3 regions of the Lentzea sp. NPDC051838 genome follow, and region 3 is predicted to be linked to each of the others. Evidence: riboswitches for the same ligand, from Rfam matches in the RefSeq annotation. Region 3 holds a riboswitch; each other region holds the start of a gene.
What was found. A riboswitch is a leader RNA that binds a small molecule or an ion and turns the genes downstream of it on or off. The one in region 3 is predicted to bind glycine.
Positions count from the first base shown of each region.

Region 1 (5,146 bases), on a different contig from region 3:
GGCCATCGCGCTCGAACAACAGGGTGTTCGTCCCGCCCGGCCTCTCACACACGACCTGCTGAAGGACGTCATCGGCGCGTTGGGCCGAAACCTCGAACAGGTGCGGATCACCGACCTGCAGGAGGGCACCTTCTTCGCCGAGCTCGTGTTCGACGGCGACGTGCGGGTCTCCGCGCGGCCCTCGGACTCGGTGGCGCTGGCGTTGCGCGTCGGCGTACCGATCCACGCCGAGGAGTCGGTGCTGGCCGAGGCCGGCCTGATCATCCCCGACGAGCAGGAGGACGAGGTCGAGAAGTTCCGCGAGTTCCTCGACTCGGTCTCGCCGGAGGACTTCCGGGGCGCGGACACCTGAGTTTTGCTCGGTGTCGCTGTCTGTCTCGTTTGGAACCGACGTACCACAGTCGCGTGTCGCTCTTTTGGGCTACTTTCCGCTCGATTTGCCCGCTAAACGATCACTAAACGTCACCTGAACGTCCTGGTTCGGGTGACGACATGACTCTCTACTTGAGGTTGAGGGTCGACACTCCCCGCGCGTCGCGTTGACCTGCCCTCTGACCGGTCTTACCGTCGAACTCGAGTGGACGTCGCTGGTTTGCGCGAGCTGACGTAGCGGCTTGACGGCCATGAGTTTCGTGGCCGTTCCGAGGGGAGGCAGGCGTGGTCGAGGAAGCGCCCGTGCGGGCCGAATCCGGGCAGCAGGGTGAGCTGTTCCCGGACTCCTCGCTGCCGGACGAACTCGTCGGCTACCGGGGTCCCGCGGCGTGTCAGATCGCGGGCATCACGTACCGGCAGCTCGACTACTGGGCCAGGACCGGACTCGTCGCTCCGACGGTGCGGATGGCTCACGGGTCCGGGAGTCAGCGGTTGTACTCCTTCAAGGACATCCTGGTCCTGAAGGTCGTGAAGCGACTGCTCGACACCGGGGTGTCCCTGCAGAACATCAGGGTCGCGGTCGACCACCTGCGCCGCCGCGGCGTGCAGGACCTGGCGAAGATCACGCTCTTCTCGGACGGCACGACCGTCTACGAGTGCACCTCGCCGGAAGAGGTCGTGGATCTGCTGCAGGGCGGTCAGGGCGTGTTCGGCATCGCGGTTTCCGGTGCCATGCGGGAGATCTCCGGGACGATCCACGAGTTCCCCGCCGAGCGCGCGGACGGCGTGGAGATCGCTCCCATGACGGAGGACGAGCTGACCCGCCGGCGTCGCGAGCGCGCGACCGGCTGAAAGATCATGGCCGACTGGCCGTCCTCAATGGCCGGTCGGCAGACGCGCTGGACGGGGAGTGCTCCCTAGCGTCGAGCGCATGAGCTGCACACCCTCCTGGCAGGTTCTGAAGGTGCTGGCCGACGCGGTGCGGCAGGCGTCGCGACCGGAGTCCGGTGTCGTCGGCACCGAGCACCTGCTGATCGCCCTGGCGGACTCGATCGGCCGCGGCCGCAGGCTGGGCGTGAAGTCGGTACGGGCCCAGGCGATGGTCGGAGGCTGGGCCGGCGACGACGGTTTCGCCGTCGAGTCCGGTCCGGACGTCACCGCGCTGATGCGCACAGCCCACCACCACACCCATGTCGAGCCCGTCCTGCCGGTGAGCCGTGCGCTGGACGGGTGTCTGCGGGCGGCGATCGCCGAGGCGGGCGACGGTGCGCTGACCACGACCCATCTCTCGGTGGCGTTGCTGTCGCTCGAGTCCGGACGCGCTGCCGACCTCTTCGGCGCTCTGCGCGTGGACGTCGAGGCGACGATCGAGGCCGTGCGGAAGGCCGCGGAACCGGAAGACGCGTCGGCGGTGTGGTTGCTGCGCCAGGCAGGGGCGTTGGAAGGCGAGTCCGGGAGCGGCAGCATGCGGTGGCTGACTCGGTTGATCATGCGCCGCCGAAGCACAGGCGGACCGGTGCTGAACGTCGTGCGCATGGAGGCGAAGAGGCTGGCGGTGGCCGCCGGGCGTCAGGAAACCGCCGCGGACCTGGTGGCGGCGGTGTTGACTGTCGACCACCAGCTGACCGTCTCCAGGCGGCGGTTGCGGCCGGAGTTCTCCTCCGGTGGCGCGGCGGCGCTGCGGGCGGCCGGCGTGGATCCGGCGACGTTGCCTGCCGCGACCGGCGCCGGGATCGACCGGTTCGTCGAGGGCGCGAAGCTCGTCGCGGCCAAGCGCGGGGACGCCGTGGTGGGCACCTCGCACCTGCTGGTGGCGGTGCGCGACGACCTGCTCGACCCGGTCGGCAGGGTGCTGCGAGGTCTCGCTGTTGAGACGTAGGTCGCGTCCCTAGCGACTACCTGGGCTGCCTGCGGGTATTCTTCGCGGGTAGTCGCTGAACTCAGGCGGGAGAGACCGGGTCACAGAGCCCGGCGCCGAAGGAGCAAGTCCCTCCCCGGGAACCTCTCAGGCATCCAGGACCGCCCGAGCGAGACGCCTCTGGAAAGTGGATCTTTCGAGATCCCGCCGACGGTGAAAGCCCTGGTTCGCGCCGGGGTGAACCTCTCAGGCGCCCATGATGGGTACGGACAGAGCGGGGAGGGCACCAGGACACGTGTGCCCGCAGCCCCCGGAGGCGTTTGATGACGCAGGACCGCATTCCGCTCGCCGCTCTCGAGCACGGCACCCCGTTCGCCGACCGCCACGTCGGTCCGCGCCCGGCCGAACTCGCGCGCATCCTCGACGTCATCGGCGTCGGATCGCTGGAGGAGCTGGCGCAGCACGCGGTGCCTTCGTCCATTCACGAGCGCGACCTCGTGCTCGACCTGCCGGTGCCGGCGACGGAGACCGAGGCGCTCGCGGAGCTGCGCGAGCTCGCGTCGCAGAACCGCCCGATGACGCAGATGATCGGTCTCGGCTACTACGACACCGTCACGCCCGGCGTGATCCTGCGCAACGTGCTGGAAAGCCCGGCCTGGTACACGGCCTACACGCCGTACCAGCCGGAGATCTCGCAGGGCCGTCTTGAGGCGCTGCTGAACTTCCAGACCATGGTCGGCGACCTGACCGGCCTGCCGGTGGCCAACGCGTCCATGCTGGACGAGTCGACCGCCGCCGCCGAGGCGATGACGCTGGTGCGCCGCGGCGGGCGTTCGAAGTCCAACAAGTTCGTCATCGACGCCGACACGCTGCCGCAGACGCTGGCCGTGATCGAGACGCGCGCCGAGCCGCTGGGCATCGAGATCGTCGTCGCGGACCTGTCGCAGGGCATCGAGGGCCTCGGCCTGGGCGGCGACTTCTTCGGCGTGCTGCTCTCGTACCCCGGTGCGTCCGGTGTGGTGCGTGACCAGAAGGACCTGATCGAGGAGATCCACAACGCCGGTGCGCAGGCGGTCGTCGTCGCGGACCTGCTGGCGTTGACGTTGTTGCGCGCGCCGGGCGAGATCGGTGCGGACGTCGTCGTCGGCACCACGCAGCGCTTCGGTGTGCCGATCGGCTTCGGTGGCCCGCACGCCGGGTACATGGCCGTCCGTTCCGGGTTGGAGCGTCAGCTGCCCGGCCGTCTGGTGGGTGTCTCGGTCGACTCCGACGGCTCGCTCGCCTACCGCCTGGCCTTGCAGACGCGCGAGCAGCACATCCGCCGCGAGAAGGCCACGTCGAACATCTGCACCGCGCAGGTGCTGCTCGCGGTGATCGCGTCGATGTACGCGGTGTACCACGGTCCCGAGGGTCTGCGGGCGATCGCGACCCGCGTGCACCGCTTCGCCACCGTGCTCGCCACGGGCCTGTGCGAGGCCGGGCTGGACGTCGTGCACGGCGAGTTCTTCGACACCGTCCAGGTGCGCGTCGAGGGCCAGGCCGCCGCGGTGGTCGAGAAGGCTCGCGCGGCCGGCATCAACCTGCGTCAGGTCGACGCCGACGTCGTGGCAATCGCTTGCGACGAGAAGACGACGCGCGCACACGTCATCGCGGTGTGGGAAGCGTTCGGCGTGACGGGGTCCGATGTGGACGCCATCGACGCCGACACCGCGGACGGCATCCCGGCCGACCTGCGCCGCACGTCCGACTACCTGACCCACCCGGTCTTCCACGCGCACCGCTCCGAGACCGCGCTGCTGCGCTACCTGCGTGCGTTGTCGGACAAGGACGTCGCGCTCGACCGCAGCATGATCCCGCTCGGTTCCTGCACGATGAAGCTGAACGCGACCGCGGAGATGGAGTCCATCACCTGGCCGGAGTTCTCGACGCTGCACCCGTTCGCGCCCGTCGAGGACGCCAAGGGTCTGCTGAAGATCGTGTCGGACCTGGAAGCGTGGCTCGCCGAGGTCACCGGCTACGACGCGGTGTCCTTGCAGCCCAACGCCGGTTCGCAGGGTGAGTTCGCGGGTCTGCTCGCGATCCGCGCCTACCACCGCGCGAATGGCAACGCCGACCGCGACGTGTGTCTGATCCCGTCGTCCGCGCACGGCACCAACGCCGCGTCCGCCGTCATGGCCGGCATGCGCGTCGTCGTCGTGAAGTGCGACGACAAGGGCAACATCGACATGGGTCACCTGCGCGAGACCGTGCAGGAGCACGCCGACGACCTCGCCGCGATCATGATCACCTACCCGTCGACCCACGGCGTGTACGAGGACACGGTGCGCGAGGTCTGCGGCCTGGTCCACGACGCTGGCGGCCAGGTGTACGTCGACGGCGCGAACCTCAACGCGTTGATCGGCCTGGCGCGCTACGGCAAGTTCGGTTCGGACGTCTCGCACCTGAACCTGCACAAGACGTTCTGCATCCCGCACGGCGGCGGTGGCCCCGGCGTCGGCCCGATCGGCGTGAAGTCCCACCTCGCCCCGTTCCTGCCGAACCACCCGCTGCAGCCGACCGCGGGCCCCGCGACCGGTGTCGGCCCGATCTCCGCTGCCCCTTGGGGTTCCGCGTCGATCCTGCCGATCTCGTGGGCGTACGTGCGCATGATGGGCGGCGACGGCCTGCGCCGCGCGACCCTGACCGCCGTGGCCGCTGCCAACTACGTGGCCCGTCGCCTGGACGAGCACTACCCGGTGCTCTACACGGGTGAGGGCGGCTTCGTGGCCCACGAGTGCATCCTCGACCTGCGCCCGATCACCAAGGCGACCGGCGTGACGGTCGACGACGTGGCCAAGCGCCTCGCGGACTACGGCCTGCACGCCCCGACGATGTCGTTCCCCGTCGCGGGCACGCTGATGGTCGAGCCGACCGAGT
Region 1 is NZ_JBFAYI010000002.1:85,655-90,800, forward strand. Features, by position in the region: gene AB0M24_RS06320 (bifunctional nuclease family protein) at 1-352, shown strand, start outside; gene AB0M24_RS06325 (MerR family transcriptional regulator) at 658-1,224, shown strand; gene AB0M24_RS06330 (Clp protease N-terminal domain-containing protein) at 1,304-2,251, shown strand; glycine riboswitch at 2,308-2,404, shown strand; gene gcvP (aminomethyl-transferring glycine dehydrogenase) at 2,554-5,146, shown strand, end outside.
Region 1: linked by a shared signal. The riboswitch ahead of gcvP (aminomethyl-transferring glycine dehydrogenase) and the one ahead of gcvH (glycine cleavage system protein GcvH) in region 3 are both predicted to bind glycine.

Region 2 (5,146 bases), on a different contig from region 3:
CCCTGGCGTCACGGCTCCGGCGGCGTAACCCCACAGCATCGCGTTAGGACGGTCCATCTGAGACACACAACACCCTGAACGGTGACAACCCCGGCCCTGGGGAAGGGGCCGGGGTTCCCGTCGTTTCGCTCTGGCTCCACAAGCACCAAAACGAAGGGCCCCACCGGAATTCCGGTGGGGCCCTTCGTCAGCACGAGATCAGAGCGTCGAGTACAGCGGGTGCTTCGCCGCCAGCACCTCGACGCGAGCGCGCAGCTCCTCGACCGCGGCACCCGGCTTCAGGGCCTCGGCGATCACGTCGGCGACCTCGATGAAGTCCACCTCGCCGAAACCGCGGGTGGCGAGCGCCGGCGTGCCGATGCGCAGACCCGAGGTGACCATCGGCGGGCGCGGGTCGTTCGGGACGGCGTTGCGGTTGACCGTGATGCCGATCTGGTGCAGCACGTCCTCCGCCTGCTTGCCGTCGAGCTCCGACGAGACCAGGTCGACGAGCACCAGGTGAACGTCCGTGCCGCCGGTCAGCACCTTCACGCCGGCCGCGGCCACGTCGGGCTGCGACAGGCGCTCGGCCAGGATGCGCGAACCCTCGAGGGTGCGGCGCTGGCGGTCGGCGAACTCCGGCGAGGCGGCGTGCTTGAACGCCACGGCCTTGGCGGCGATCACGTGCTCCAGCGGGCCGCCCTGCTGGCCGGGGAAGACCGCCGAGTTGATCTTCTTGGCGATGTCCGCCTCGTTCGACAGGATCACGCCGCCACGAGGACCGCCGAGGGTCTTGTGGGTCGTGGTCGTCGTGACGTGCGCGTGCGGCACGGGCGACGGGTGCAGACCAGCGGCGACGAGGCCGGCGAAGTGCGCCATGTCGACCATCAGGTAGGCCTCGACCGAGTCCGCGATGCGGCGGAACTCGGCGAAGTCCAGCTGACGCGGGTAGGCGGACCAGCCCGCGACGATCAGCTTCGGCTTGTGCTCGACAGCCAGGCGCTCGACCTCGGCCATGTCGACCCGGCCGTCGCCGTCCGAGACGTGGTACGGCACGACGTTGTAGAGCTTGCCCGAGAAGTTGATGCGCATGCCGTGCGTCAGGTGGCCGCCGTGCGCGAGGTCCAGGCCGAGGATCGTGTCGCCGGGCTGCAACAGCGCGAACATCGCGGCGGCGTTGGCCTGGGCGCCCGAGTGCGGCTGGACGTTGGCGAAACCGGCGCCGAACAACGACTTGATGCGCTCGATGGCGAGGCGCTCCACGACGTCGACGTGCTCGCAGCCGCCGTAGTAGCGACGGCCGGGGTAGCCCTCGGCGTACTTGTTGGTGAGCACCGAACCCTGCGCCTGCAGCACCGAGACGGGCGTGAAGTTCTCCGAGGCGATCATCTCGAGAGTGCCCTGCTGGCGCGCCAGCTCGGCCGCGACGGCCTCGGCGACCTCGGGGTCGTACTCCGCGAGGGAGGCGTTGAACTGGTCGGACATCTGGAAGATCTCCCTACTTGGCGCGCTTGTAGAACGGAAGTGCGACGACCTCGACCGGCTGCTTCTTGCCGCGGACGTCCACCAGCAGTTGGGTGCCGGGCTCGGCACTCGCCTTCGTCACGTAGGCCATGGCGACGGAGTAGCCGAGGGTCGGGGACAGCGCGCCCGACGTCACCTCGCCCACGACCTCGTCGCCGTTCAGCACCGCGTAACCGTGCCGCGGGGCGCGGCGCTCGGGGGTCTTCAGTCCGACCAGGACCGAGTCCACACCGGACTCCGACACCTTCGTCAACGCGTCGCGGCCCACGAAGTCACCCGGCTTGTCGAGCTTCACGACGCGGCCGAGGTTCGCGTGGTACGGCGTCAGCGACGTGGTCAGTTCGTTGCCGTACAAGGGCATTCCGGCTTCGAGACGCAACGTGTCGCGGCAGCCCAGACCGCACGGCTTCAGCTCGTGCGACGAACCCGCCTCCAGCAGCGCGGCCCACACGGCCGGAGCGTCGGCCGGTGCGAGGAACAGCTCGAAGCCCTCCTCGCCCGTGTACCCGGTGCGCGCGAGCAGCGCGTCGACACCGGCCACGGTGGACGGGTACGACGCGTAGTACTTCACCGTCGACAGGTCGGTGTCGGTCAGCCCGGAGAGGATCTCGACCGACTTCGGGCCCTGGATCGCGATCAACGCGTACTCGGTCGACTTGTCCGTGACGACCGTGTCGAACCCGGCGGCGCGCTCGACGAGGGCCTCGGCGACGACGAGAGCGTTGGAGGCGTTCGCGACGACCATGAACTCCTCGTCGCCCAACCTGTACACGATCAGGTCATCGATCACGCCGCCGTCGGCCTGGGTGATCATCGTGTAGCGGGCCTTGCCGACCGCGAGCGCCGAGATGTGGCCGACGAGCGCGAAGTCGAGCGCCTCGCCCGCCTGCGGCCCGGTCAGCACGATCTCACCCATGTGCGTGAGGTCGAAGAGGCCCGCGGTGGTGCGCACCGCGTGGTGCTCAGCCAGCTCGGACGAGTAGCGCAGCGGCATCCGCCAGCCCGCGAAGTCGGTGAACATCGCGCCGAGCTGCTCGTGCTCGGCGTTCAGAGGCGTGAGGCGGGACATCAGAACGCTCCTCCTGGGTGCGCCGAAGAGCCGGACCAGGCCGGCTGAGGCAACGAAAGAATGACACGGTCCATCGGAGACTCCTCACTAGAGCGAGCCTCCCCCTCTGTCATGAGCCTGAGAGCTTCGCCGCGCGGGACGCGACTTGCACCGTGGGCGAGGCCGATGGGCCTGCTTTCCAGAGTTGCCTTCGTCGTGCGGTATCTGTGCCTGAGAGATTCCGGGGAGGGATTGCTCCTTCGGCGCCCCCGCGAGAGGGGTCTCTTCCGCGCGACATCGACGGCCGTGTTCAGTTGGTAGCCCCAGACGCTAGCAGGCCAAACGTCACAGCGGCACGCCCTGCGCAGTCTTCTCGACCACCTTGCGCTCAGCCCAGAACGACAGGAACGGGATCGTCCCGGCGAGCAGCACGAGGGCGGTGCCCTTGATCGACCAGCGCAGCTTGAGTGCCAGGTCGACCGAAATCACCAGGTAGATGGCGTAGAGGAAGCCGTGGACCGGGCCGACGACCTTCATCGCGCCACCCATGTCCGCGGCGTACTTGAGCACCATCGCCACGACCAGGAGCAGCAGGAAGACACCGACCACGTAAGCCATGACCCGGAACCGGGTCAACGCACCCTTCATCTGCCCGCCTTCGCTCAACGACCGTCCCGCGCGTTGAGGTCCGCGAGCATGCGGTTGTAGGCCGCGAGCTCCGCGTCTTCAGGATCGTCGAAGTGCTCGACAGGCGCGGGTTTGACGGCGTCAACGGTAGTCACCGGCTTCGCGGCGGGTGCAACCGGCTCCGGCGTGGGGAGAGGCTCGTCACGACGCTGGCGCGCCAGACGGCGAAAGCGCCACACCATGAAGGCCGGGAAGAGGCCGAACAGCGGCCACTGGAGCACGTAACCCAGGTTCTGGAACGTGCCGCTGGCGGACTCGAAGCGCTGCCACTGCCAGTACGCGAGCCCGCAACAAGCGATCAGTGCGACCAGACAGCCAAGTCCGATCAACACTCGCTGGGGAGTAAGGAGGCCGCGCACGACCTCCAGACTACTTGGGTACGGGGCTGCCCCGTGAAGACAGCCCGTCCACCTTTCCTACGCCACGCCGTCCCGGCGCTGCCTCTGCAGACGTGCGACGCACCAGGCTGCGGCGGAACCGCGGCGAAGGTGCTGGAGAACCGTCATCGGACCCAAGCGCCGTCCGAGGTCGGCAGGGGTCAGGCCCGCCGCGCGGTAGTCGAGCGCGCGCTGGTCCAACGGGCTGATGCCCGCGTCCCACCACTGCTCGGCCTCTGCGACGTCGCCCACCAACTGCCAGTAGCTCGCCGCGGCAGCGAGCAAAGCCTCGGGTGCCTCCGGCGCCCGCTTGCGCATCGCGGCCACGTAGGCCGGATCCGCCGAGTCGACCTTGACCAAGCCACGCGACGACCCGCCCCTGCCTCCCCGCTGCACGGGGATGCCTGGCGCCGAGGGGGGTGCCTCAGCGAGCCACGCGTTCTTGATCCGGTTCACCTCCTGCATCTCTGCGTCATCAGACCGTTCAGCCGCCCACTGCTGCAACAGCTCGTGGACCCCGGAGTCCTCGACCATATGTGCCTCCTCGTCGGTCGGGGATCGGCCATTGCAGCGGAAGGTATTCGGTAGGTCTGACAATCGCCAGACCCTGAATCCCCAGAACACCCGTTACCAGTGCGTGATTGGCCGCATTCCACCCGTCCGGCTCAACGCGAACGGTCGTTCCTCACCCAGAGTCACTAGGCGACGGGGGTCGCCGTCCCGAAGAGGCTCCTGATGAAGGTGATGATCGACTCCGCGCCCTGACGCAGCCAGCCGAGCACCTGCTGGACCGCGGCAGCGGACTGCTCGGGCTGGGTGATCAGGAGGAACAGCACCAGCGCGACGCCCGCCAGCACTAGCACCTTCTTGAGGTTCACAGGTACCTCTCCGTCCATCTCGCTCACAGGTGAGGCGGCAGACCGCCCGTGTCACCCGACATGGTCCCTCATTCACCCGGCCGATGAACAACGACCACGCCAAACCGATGCAAGGATCTACCAGCGACGCACGCCTGCGCGACGGGGAATGTCACCCGAATGGCGGCTAAAGAGGGGCCTCAACTGCGCCGATGTCCTGGGCACGAGGTGAACACGGACTCCCTCGCATCCCACAGCTTGGACCAGACCCAGTTGAGCTGAGCCTCACCCGGACTCACCCGGATGCCGACCGGTCGGCATCACGCTCTGTCACCCCTTCGTGTCCTTATTAATGCGCACGCGAGCATTCATCCAATAACTCCTGACCGACGCAGTTCCATAATTTGGGCGTCCGCCACACCCATGTCGGCAAGCACTTCCGCGGTGTTCACCCCGGTCGAAACCGGAGGCGTCGGAACCGACGTCGGAGTCCGGTCGAAGCGAGGAGCCGGCGCCGGGTGCAGAGAGCCCGAGACGTCCACGAAAGTCGCCCGCGCCTCGTTGTACGGATGCCGTGCCGCCTCGGCGGGCGTCAGCACCGGCGCCAGGCACGCGTCGGTGTCCCGCGCCAGGTCGGCCCACTCGTCCCGCGGCCGGGTCTTCACCGCCGCCGC
Region 2 is NZ_JBFAYI010000019.1:9,017-14,162, reverse strand. Features, by position in the region: gene AB0M24_RS31635 (hypothetical protein) at 1-28, shown strand, start outside; gene glyA (serine hydroxymethyltransferase) at 199-1,464, opposite strand; gene gcvT (glycine cleavage system aminomethyltransferase GcvT) at 1,478-2,572, opposite strand; glycine riboswitch at 2,669-2,760, opposite strand; glycine riboswitch at 2,761-2,851, opposite strand; gene AB0M24_RS31620 (DUF3817 domain-containing protein) at 2,897-3,199, opposite strand; gene AB0M24_RS31615 (hypothetical protein) at 3,214-3,597, opposite strand; gene AB0M24_RS31610 (hypothetical protein) at 3,655-4,149, opposite strand; gene AB0M24_RS31605 (hypothetical protein) at 4,314-4,511, opposite strand; gene AB0M24_RS31600 (CaiB/BaiF CoA-transferase family protein) at 4,841-5,146, opposite strand, start outside.
Region 2: linked by a shared signal. The riboswitch ahead of gcvT (glycine cleavage system aminomethyltransferase GcvT) and the one ahead of gcvH (glycine cleavage system protein GcvH) in region 3 are both predicted to bind glycine.

Region 3 (5,146 bases):
CGTTCACGGCGAGGCCGCCGCGCGCCGTCTCCTTGTACTTCACCGACATGTCCTTGCCGGTGTCGCGCATGGTCTTGATGACCTTGTCGAGCGACACGAAGTGCGAACCGTCGCCGCGCAACGCCATGCGCACCGCGGTGATGGCCTTGATCGACGCGACGGCGTTGCGTTCGATGCACGGGATCTGCACCAGCCCGCCGATCGGGTCGCACGTGAGGCCGAGGTTGTGCTCCATCGCGATCTCGGCCGCGTTCTCGACCTGTTCCGGTGTGCCGCCGAGGACCTCGGCCAAGCCACCGGCCGCCATCGAGCACGCCGAGCCGACCTCGCCCTGGCACCCGACCTCGGCACCGGAGATCGACGCGTTCTCCTTGAACAGCACGCCGATCGCGCCCGCCGTGAGCAGGAACCTGACCACGCCGTCGTCCGAAGCGCCCGGCACGAACTTCGTGTAGTAGTGCAGCACCGCCGGGACGATGCCCGCCGCGCCGTTGGTCGGTGCCGTGACGACACGGCCGCCTGCCGCGTTCTCCTCGTTGACCGCCAACGCGAAGAGCGTCACCCAGTCCATGACCCGCAGCGGGTCGGTGACGAAGTGCTCGCCCTCCAGGCGCTTGCGCATCTCGGCGGCGCGGCGGCGGACCTTGAGGCCGCCGGGCAGGACGCCGTGCTCGGTGCAGCCGCGCTCGACGCACTCCTGCATCACGTGCCAGATGTGCAGAAGTCCTTGGCGCACCTCGTCTTCAGTCCGCCACGACAGCTCGTTGGCCATCATGATCTCGCTGATCGACAGGCCCGTTTCCCGGCAGCGCGCGAGAAGCTCGTCGCCGGTGAGGAACGGGTGCGGCAACGGGGTGGTGTCCGGCTTGATCCGGTCGGTGCCCGACGCGTTCTCGTCGACGACGAACCCGCCGCCGATCGAGTAGTAGACGGCGTACTCGACCGACTCGTCACCCTGGTACGCCTCGAAGCTCATCCCGTTGGGGTGCAACGGAAGCGACTTGCGGCGGTGCATGACGAGGTCGCGGTCGTGCACGAAGTCGATCTCGTGCGCGCCGCCGAGCTTCAGGCGTCCGGAGGTGACGATCTCCTCGACGCGGGTCGCCGCGGTCGTGGGGTCGACTTCCTCGGGGAGGTTGCCTTCGAGACCGAGGAACACGGCCTTCGGACTGCCGTGGCCGTGCCCGGTCGCGCCGAGCGAGCCGAACAGCTCGACGTGCACGCGGTCCACTTCGGACGCTCGTGCCCCGAGCTTCTCGACGAACATCGCGGCAGCGCGCATCGGGCCGACCGTGTGGGAGCTGGACGGTCCGATGCCGACGGAGAAGAGGTCGAAAACGCTGATCGCCACTGATCAGTCCTTCGTGGTGGGGGCGGTGCTCAATTTCTTGGCAGGTCAGTCTTTGGTGAGCTCGGCGTACTTGGCCGCCGTGAGCAGGTTCTCCGCCGACTCGACCCGGACCTTGAACAGCCAGCCGGCGCCGTACGGGTCGGTGTTGATGACGGCCGGGTCGTCGACGACCGCACCGTTGACCTCGATCACCTCACCCGTCACCGGGGAGAACAGGTCGCTGACGGACTTGGTGGACTCGAGCTCGCCGCAGACGGCGTTCGAGACGACCTTGGCGCCGACCTCGGGAAGCTGCACGAAGACGATGTCGCCGAGGGCGTCCGCGGCGTACTCGGTGATTCCGCAGGTCAGCGGGTCCTGGGTACCCGGCGTCCAGTCGACCCACTCGTGCTCGACGGTGTAGAGCAGGTTCTCGGGGAACTCCACGGCGACTCCTCTGGCTGATGACGGGTCAGGACAACCAACGCCCCCTCCGCCGTGCAGAGTTGCCTATCCCGAGCGGTCTTGCTGCCTGAGAGTGTGCGGGAGCTTGCCCCTTCGGCGCCCCGACTGCTTCGTCGAGGTCTCTCCCACTCGGGTTTCGGTGCTTCTTGGTTCGACCAAAAGCGCACCACGGCCGATGTTCAGTTTTGAGTCCTTCGAGACCAGGCGAACGCTATGTGCGTCCACCGCCAAGTGTCAACGCGACAAGGTTGACATCGGGGAGAGCGCTGCCATGGTGAGGAGAGGCAGACATCGGAGGTCTCAATGAGGAAGCCGTTCATCGTCGCCTTGCTCACCACCCTCGTCCTGGTTCCCGTGCCCGCTGTTTCGGCAGCTCCGGCACCGTCTCCGATCAGCGTTCCTCTTACCCAATACTTCGACAACGACGGCATCGACACCGCTACCGACCGGACCGGCAACTTCGACGGTTCCGGTTACGCGTTCCCGGCGGAGGCGCTGCCGTCCGGCCAGGTCACAGCAGATGGCGTGCCGTACCTGTTCCCGGGAAATTCACAGGCCAAGAACAACAACGCGGTCGCTCTGGGGCAGCGGATCGACCTGCCGCGCGGCCGCTACCTGACCTTGCACTTCCTCGTGGCGTCCTCGTACGGGGCCGCTGGTGGGACCGTCACCGTGCACTACGCGGACGGGTCCACGACATCGGGCTCGGTCAGCGGGCCCGACTGGTATTCGGGCAGTGGTCCGATCTCCGCGCCGTTCCGGTACTCGCCCGGCGGACGTGACGAGCACCCCGTGTCGATCGGGACCTCCCAGGTCTGGGCGGATCCCCAGAAGGAGGCGATCGGCGTCACGCTGCCGGTCACGAGCCCGGCGGTCGAGGGCAAGTCCTCGCTGCACGTGTTCGCGCTGTCGGTGCAGCCGGTGGGCAAGGGCACGGTGTTCGCGGTTCGCGGCGCCCGCAGCACGACCAAGCTGCCGCGCGTGGGTGGCCAGACGATCGAGGCCACCGTGGTGAACCTCGGTGACCAGTGGCTCTCCAACGTCTCGGTGCGCGCCGAGGGGCTGGGCGTGGTGACGCTGCAGCCGGCGACCGTGAAGCGGCTCGCGCCCGGTGAGGAAGCTCGGGTGCGGATCGGCATCCACGCGTACCGGACCGGCACGTTCGACGGTCGCGTGGTGGCTTCGTCGGGACGGGTCACGGCCTCGCAGAACGCCCGGTTCACCCTGGGTGTGGCCGACTACCAGGCGACCGACGCGTCGTTGGGCGCGCACGAGTCGCCGTACTGGTTCGACGACGCCAAGTTCGGGATCTTCATCCACTGGGGGCTCTACTCGGTGCCCGCCTGGTCGCCGCCCGGTGAGCAGTACGCGGAGTGGTACTGGCAGTGGATGCAGGACCCTGCGAACGCCGTGAACCCGTACCACGCGGCGACGTTCGGGAAGGACTTCTCGTACGACCAGTTCATCCAGCAGTTCACCACGTCGAAGTTCAAGCCGGAGGAGTGGGTGCGGCTGTTCGAGGAGGCCGGCGCGAAGTACTACGTGCTGACCTCCAAGCACCACGAGGGCTTCGCGTTGTGGGACTCCAAGGTGTCCGGTCGCGACTCCGTCGACCTCGGGCCTCGCCGTGACCTCGTGAAGGAGCTGTTCGACGCGTCGCGGAAGTACACGCCGGGCTTGAAGAACGGGCTCTACTTCTCGATGCCCGAGTGGTTCAACCCGGACAACCCGTGGAGTGGTCACGCGCCGCGGAACCCGTACACCGGCGCTCCCGAGCCCTACACCGGTTACCAGGCCGGGCGGGACTTCGTTCGCGACTACCAGGCGCCGCAGATGACCGAGCTCGTCGACGGGTACGACCCCGACGTAATCTGGTGCGACATCGGCGGTGCGAACGACTCGCGCCGGGTCATGGCGGACTACTTCAACAAGGCCAAGAACCGGGCTGTGCCGAAGGACGTGACGGTCGACGACAGGTGCGGCATCCCGACCCACGACTACACGACGCCGGAGTACGCGACGTACCCGAACACCGTCGTGAAGAAGTGGGAGGCCTCGCGCGGCCTGGACCCGCGGTCGTACGGGTGGAACCGGGCGACGCCGGACTCGATGTACATGACCGCGGACGAGGTGATCGACACGCTGGTCGACACGACGTCCAAGAACGGCAACTTCCTGCTGGACATCGGGCCCCGCGCGGACGGCTCGATCCCCGAGATCATGCAGCAGCGGCTGCGCGAGACGGGTGCGTGGCTGCGGGTCAACGGCGAGTCGATCTACGGCACGACGTACTGGTCGCGGATGGCCCAGCAGGGTTCGCTGCGGTTCACGGTGAAGCCGAACGAGGCGTTCTACATCACCTCGTTGGTCCAGCCGGGGTCACAGCTGGTGGTCGACGCCCCGGTGCCTCTTCGCGACGGCGACAAGATCACCTTGCTGGGGTATGACAGGCCCCTGAAATGGACCCGATCGGGTGGAAAACTCGTGGTAGACGTGCCGCCCGGCGTTGGCCGGCACGCATGGGTCTTCAAGGTGGCTTTGTCCTAACAGAACAACCGACTAGTGACCGGATAGTGCGATCCGCACGGTGACATGACCTTCCGGCTGCCCCACATTGTGAGACAGAGGCCAGCCCGAACGGAGGAGTCATCGTGCGGATCGCAGTTCCCCGCGAGATCAAGAACCACGAGTACCGCGTCGCTCTCACCCCTGCCGGTGCGCACGAACTGACCAGCCGCGGCCACGACGTCTTCGTCGAGCAGGGCGCCGGCCTGGGTTCCGCCATCACCGACGAGGAGTACCTCGCCGCGGGCGCCAAGATCCTCGCTTCCGCCGACGACGTGTGGGCCGAGGGCGACCTGGTTCTCAAGGTCAAGGAGCCGATCGCGTCGGAGTACCCGCGTCTCCGCGCCGGCCAGACCCTCTTCACGTACCTGCACCTCGCCGCCGACAAGCCGCTGACCGAGGCCCTGCTGGCCTCCGGCACCACGGCCATCGCCTACGAGACCGTGCAGCTCCCGAACCGCTCGCTGCCGCTGCTCGCCCCGATGTCCGAGGTCGCGGGCCGCCTGGCCCCGCAGGTCGGCGCGTTCTCCCTGATGAAGCCCTCCGGCGGCCGCGGCGTGCTGCCCGGCGGCGTCCCCGGCGTCGCCCCGGCCCGCGTGGTCGTGATCGGCGGCGGCGTGGCAGGCGTCAACGCCGCGACCATCGCCGTCGGCATGGGTGCGGACGTGCAGATCCTCGACACCAACGTCGACCGCCTGCGCCAGATCGACGCCCAGTTCCAGGGCCGTCTGCGCACGCTGGCGTCCAACTCCTTTGCGATCGAGCAGGCCGTCCGCGAGGCCGACC
Region 3 is NZ_JBFAYI010000026.1:13,246-18,391, forward strand. Features, by position in the region: gene AB0M24_RS36570 (L-serine ammonia-lyase) at 1-1,351, opposite strand, end outside; gene gcvH (glycine cleavage system protein GcvH) at 1,397-1,777, opposite strand; glycine riboswitch at 1,841-1,933, opposite strand; gene AB0M24_RS36580 (alpha-L-fucosidase) at 2,099-4,342, shown strand; gene ald (alanine dehydrogenase) at 4,447-5,146, shown strand, end outside.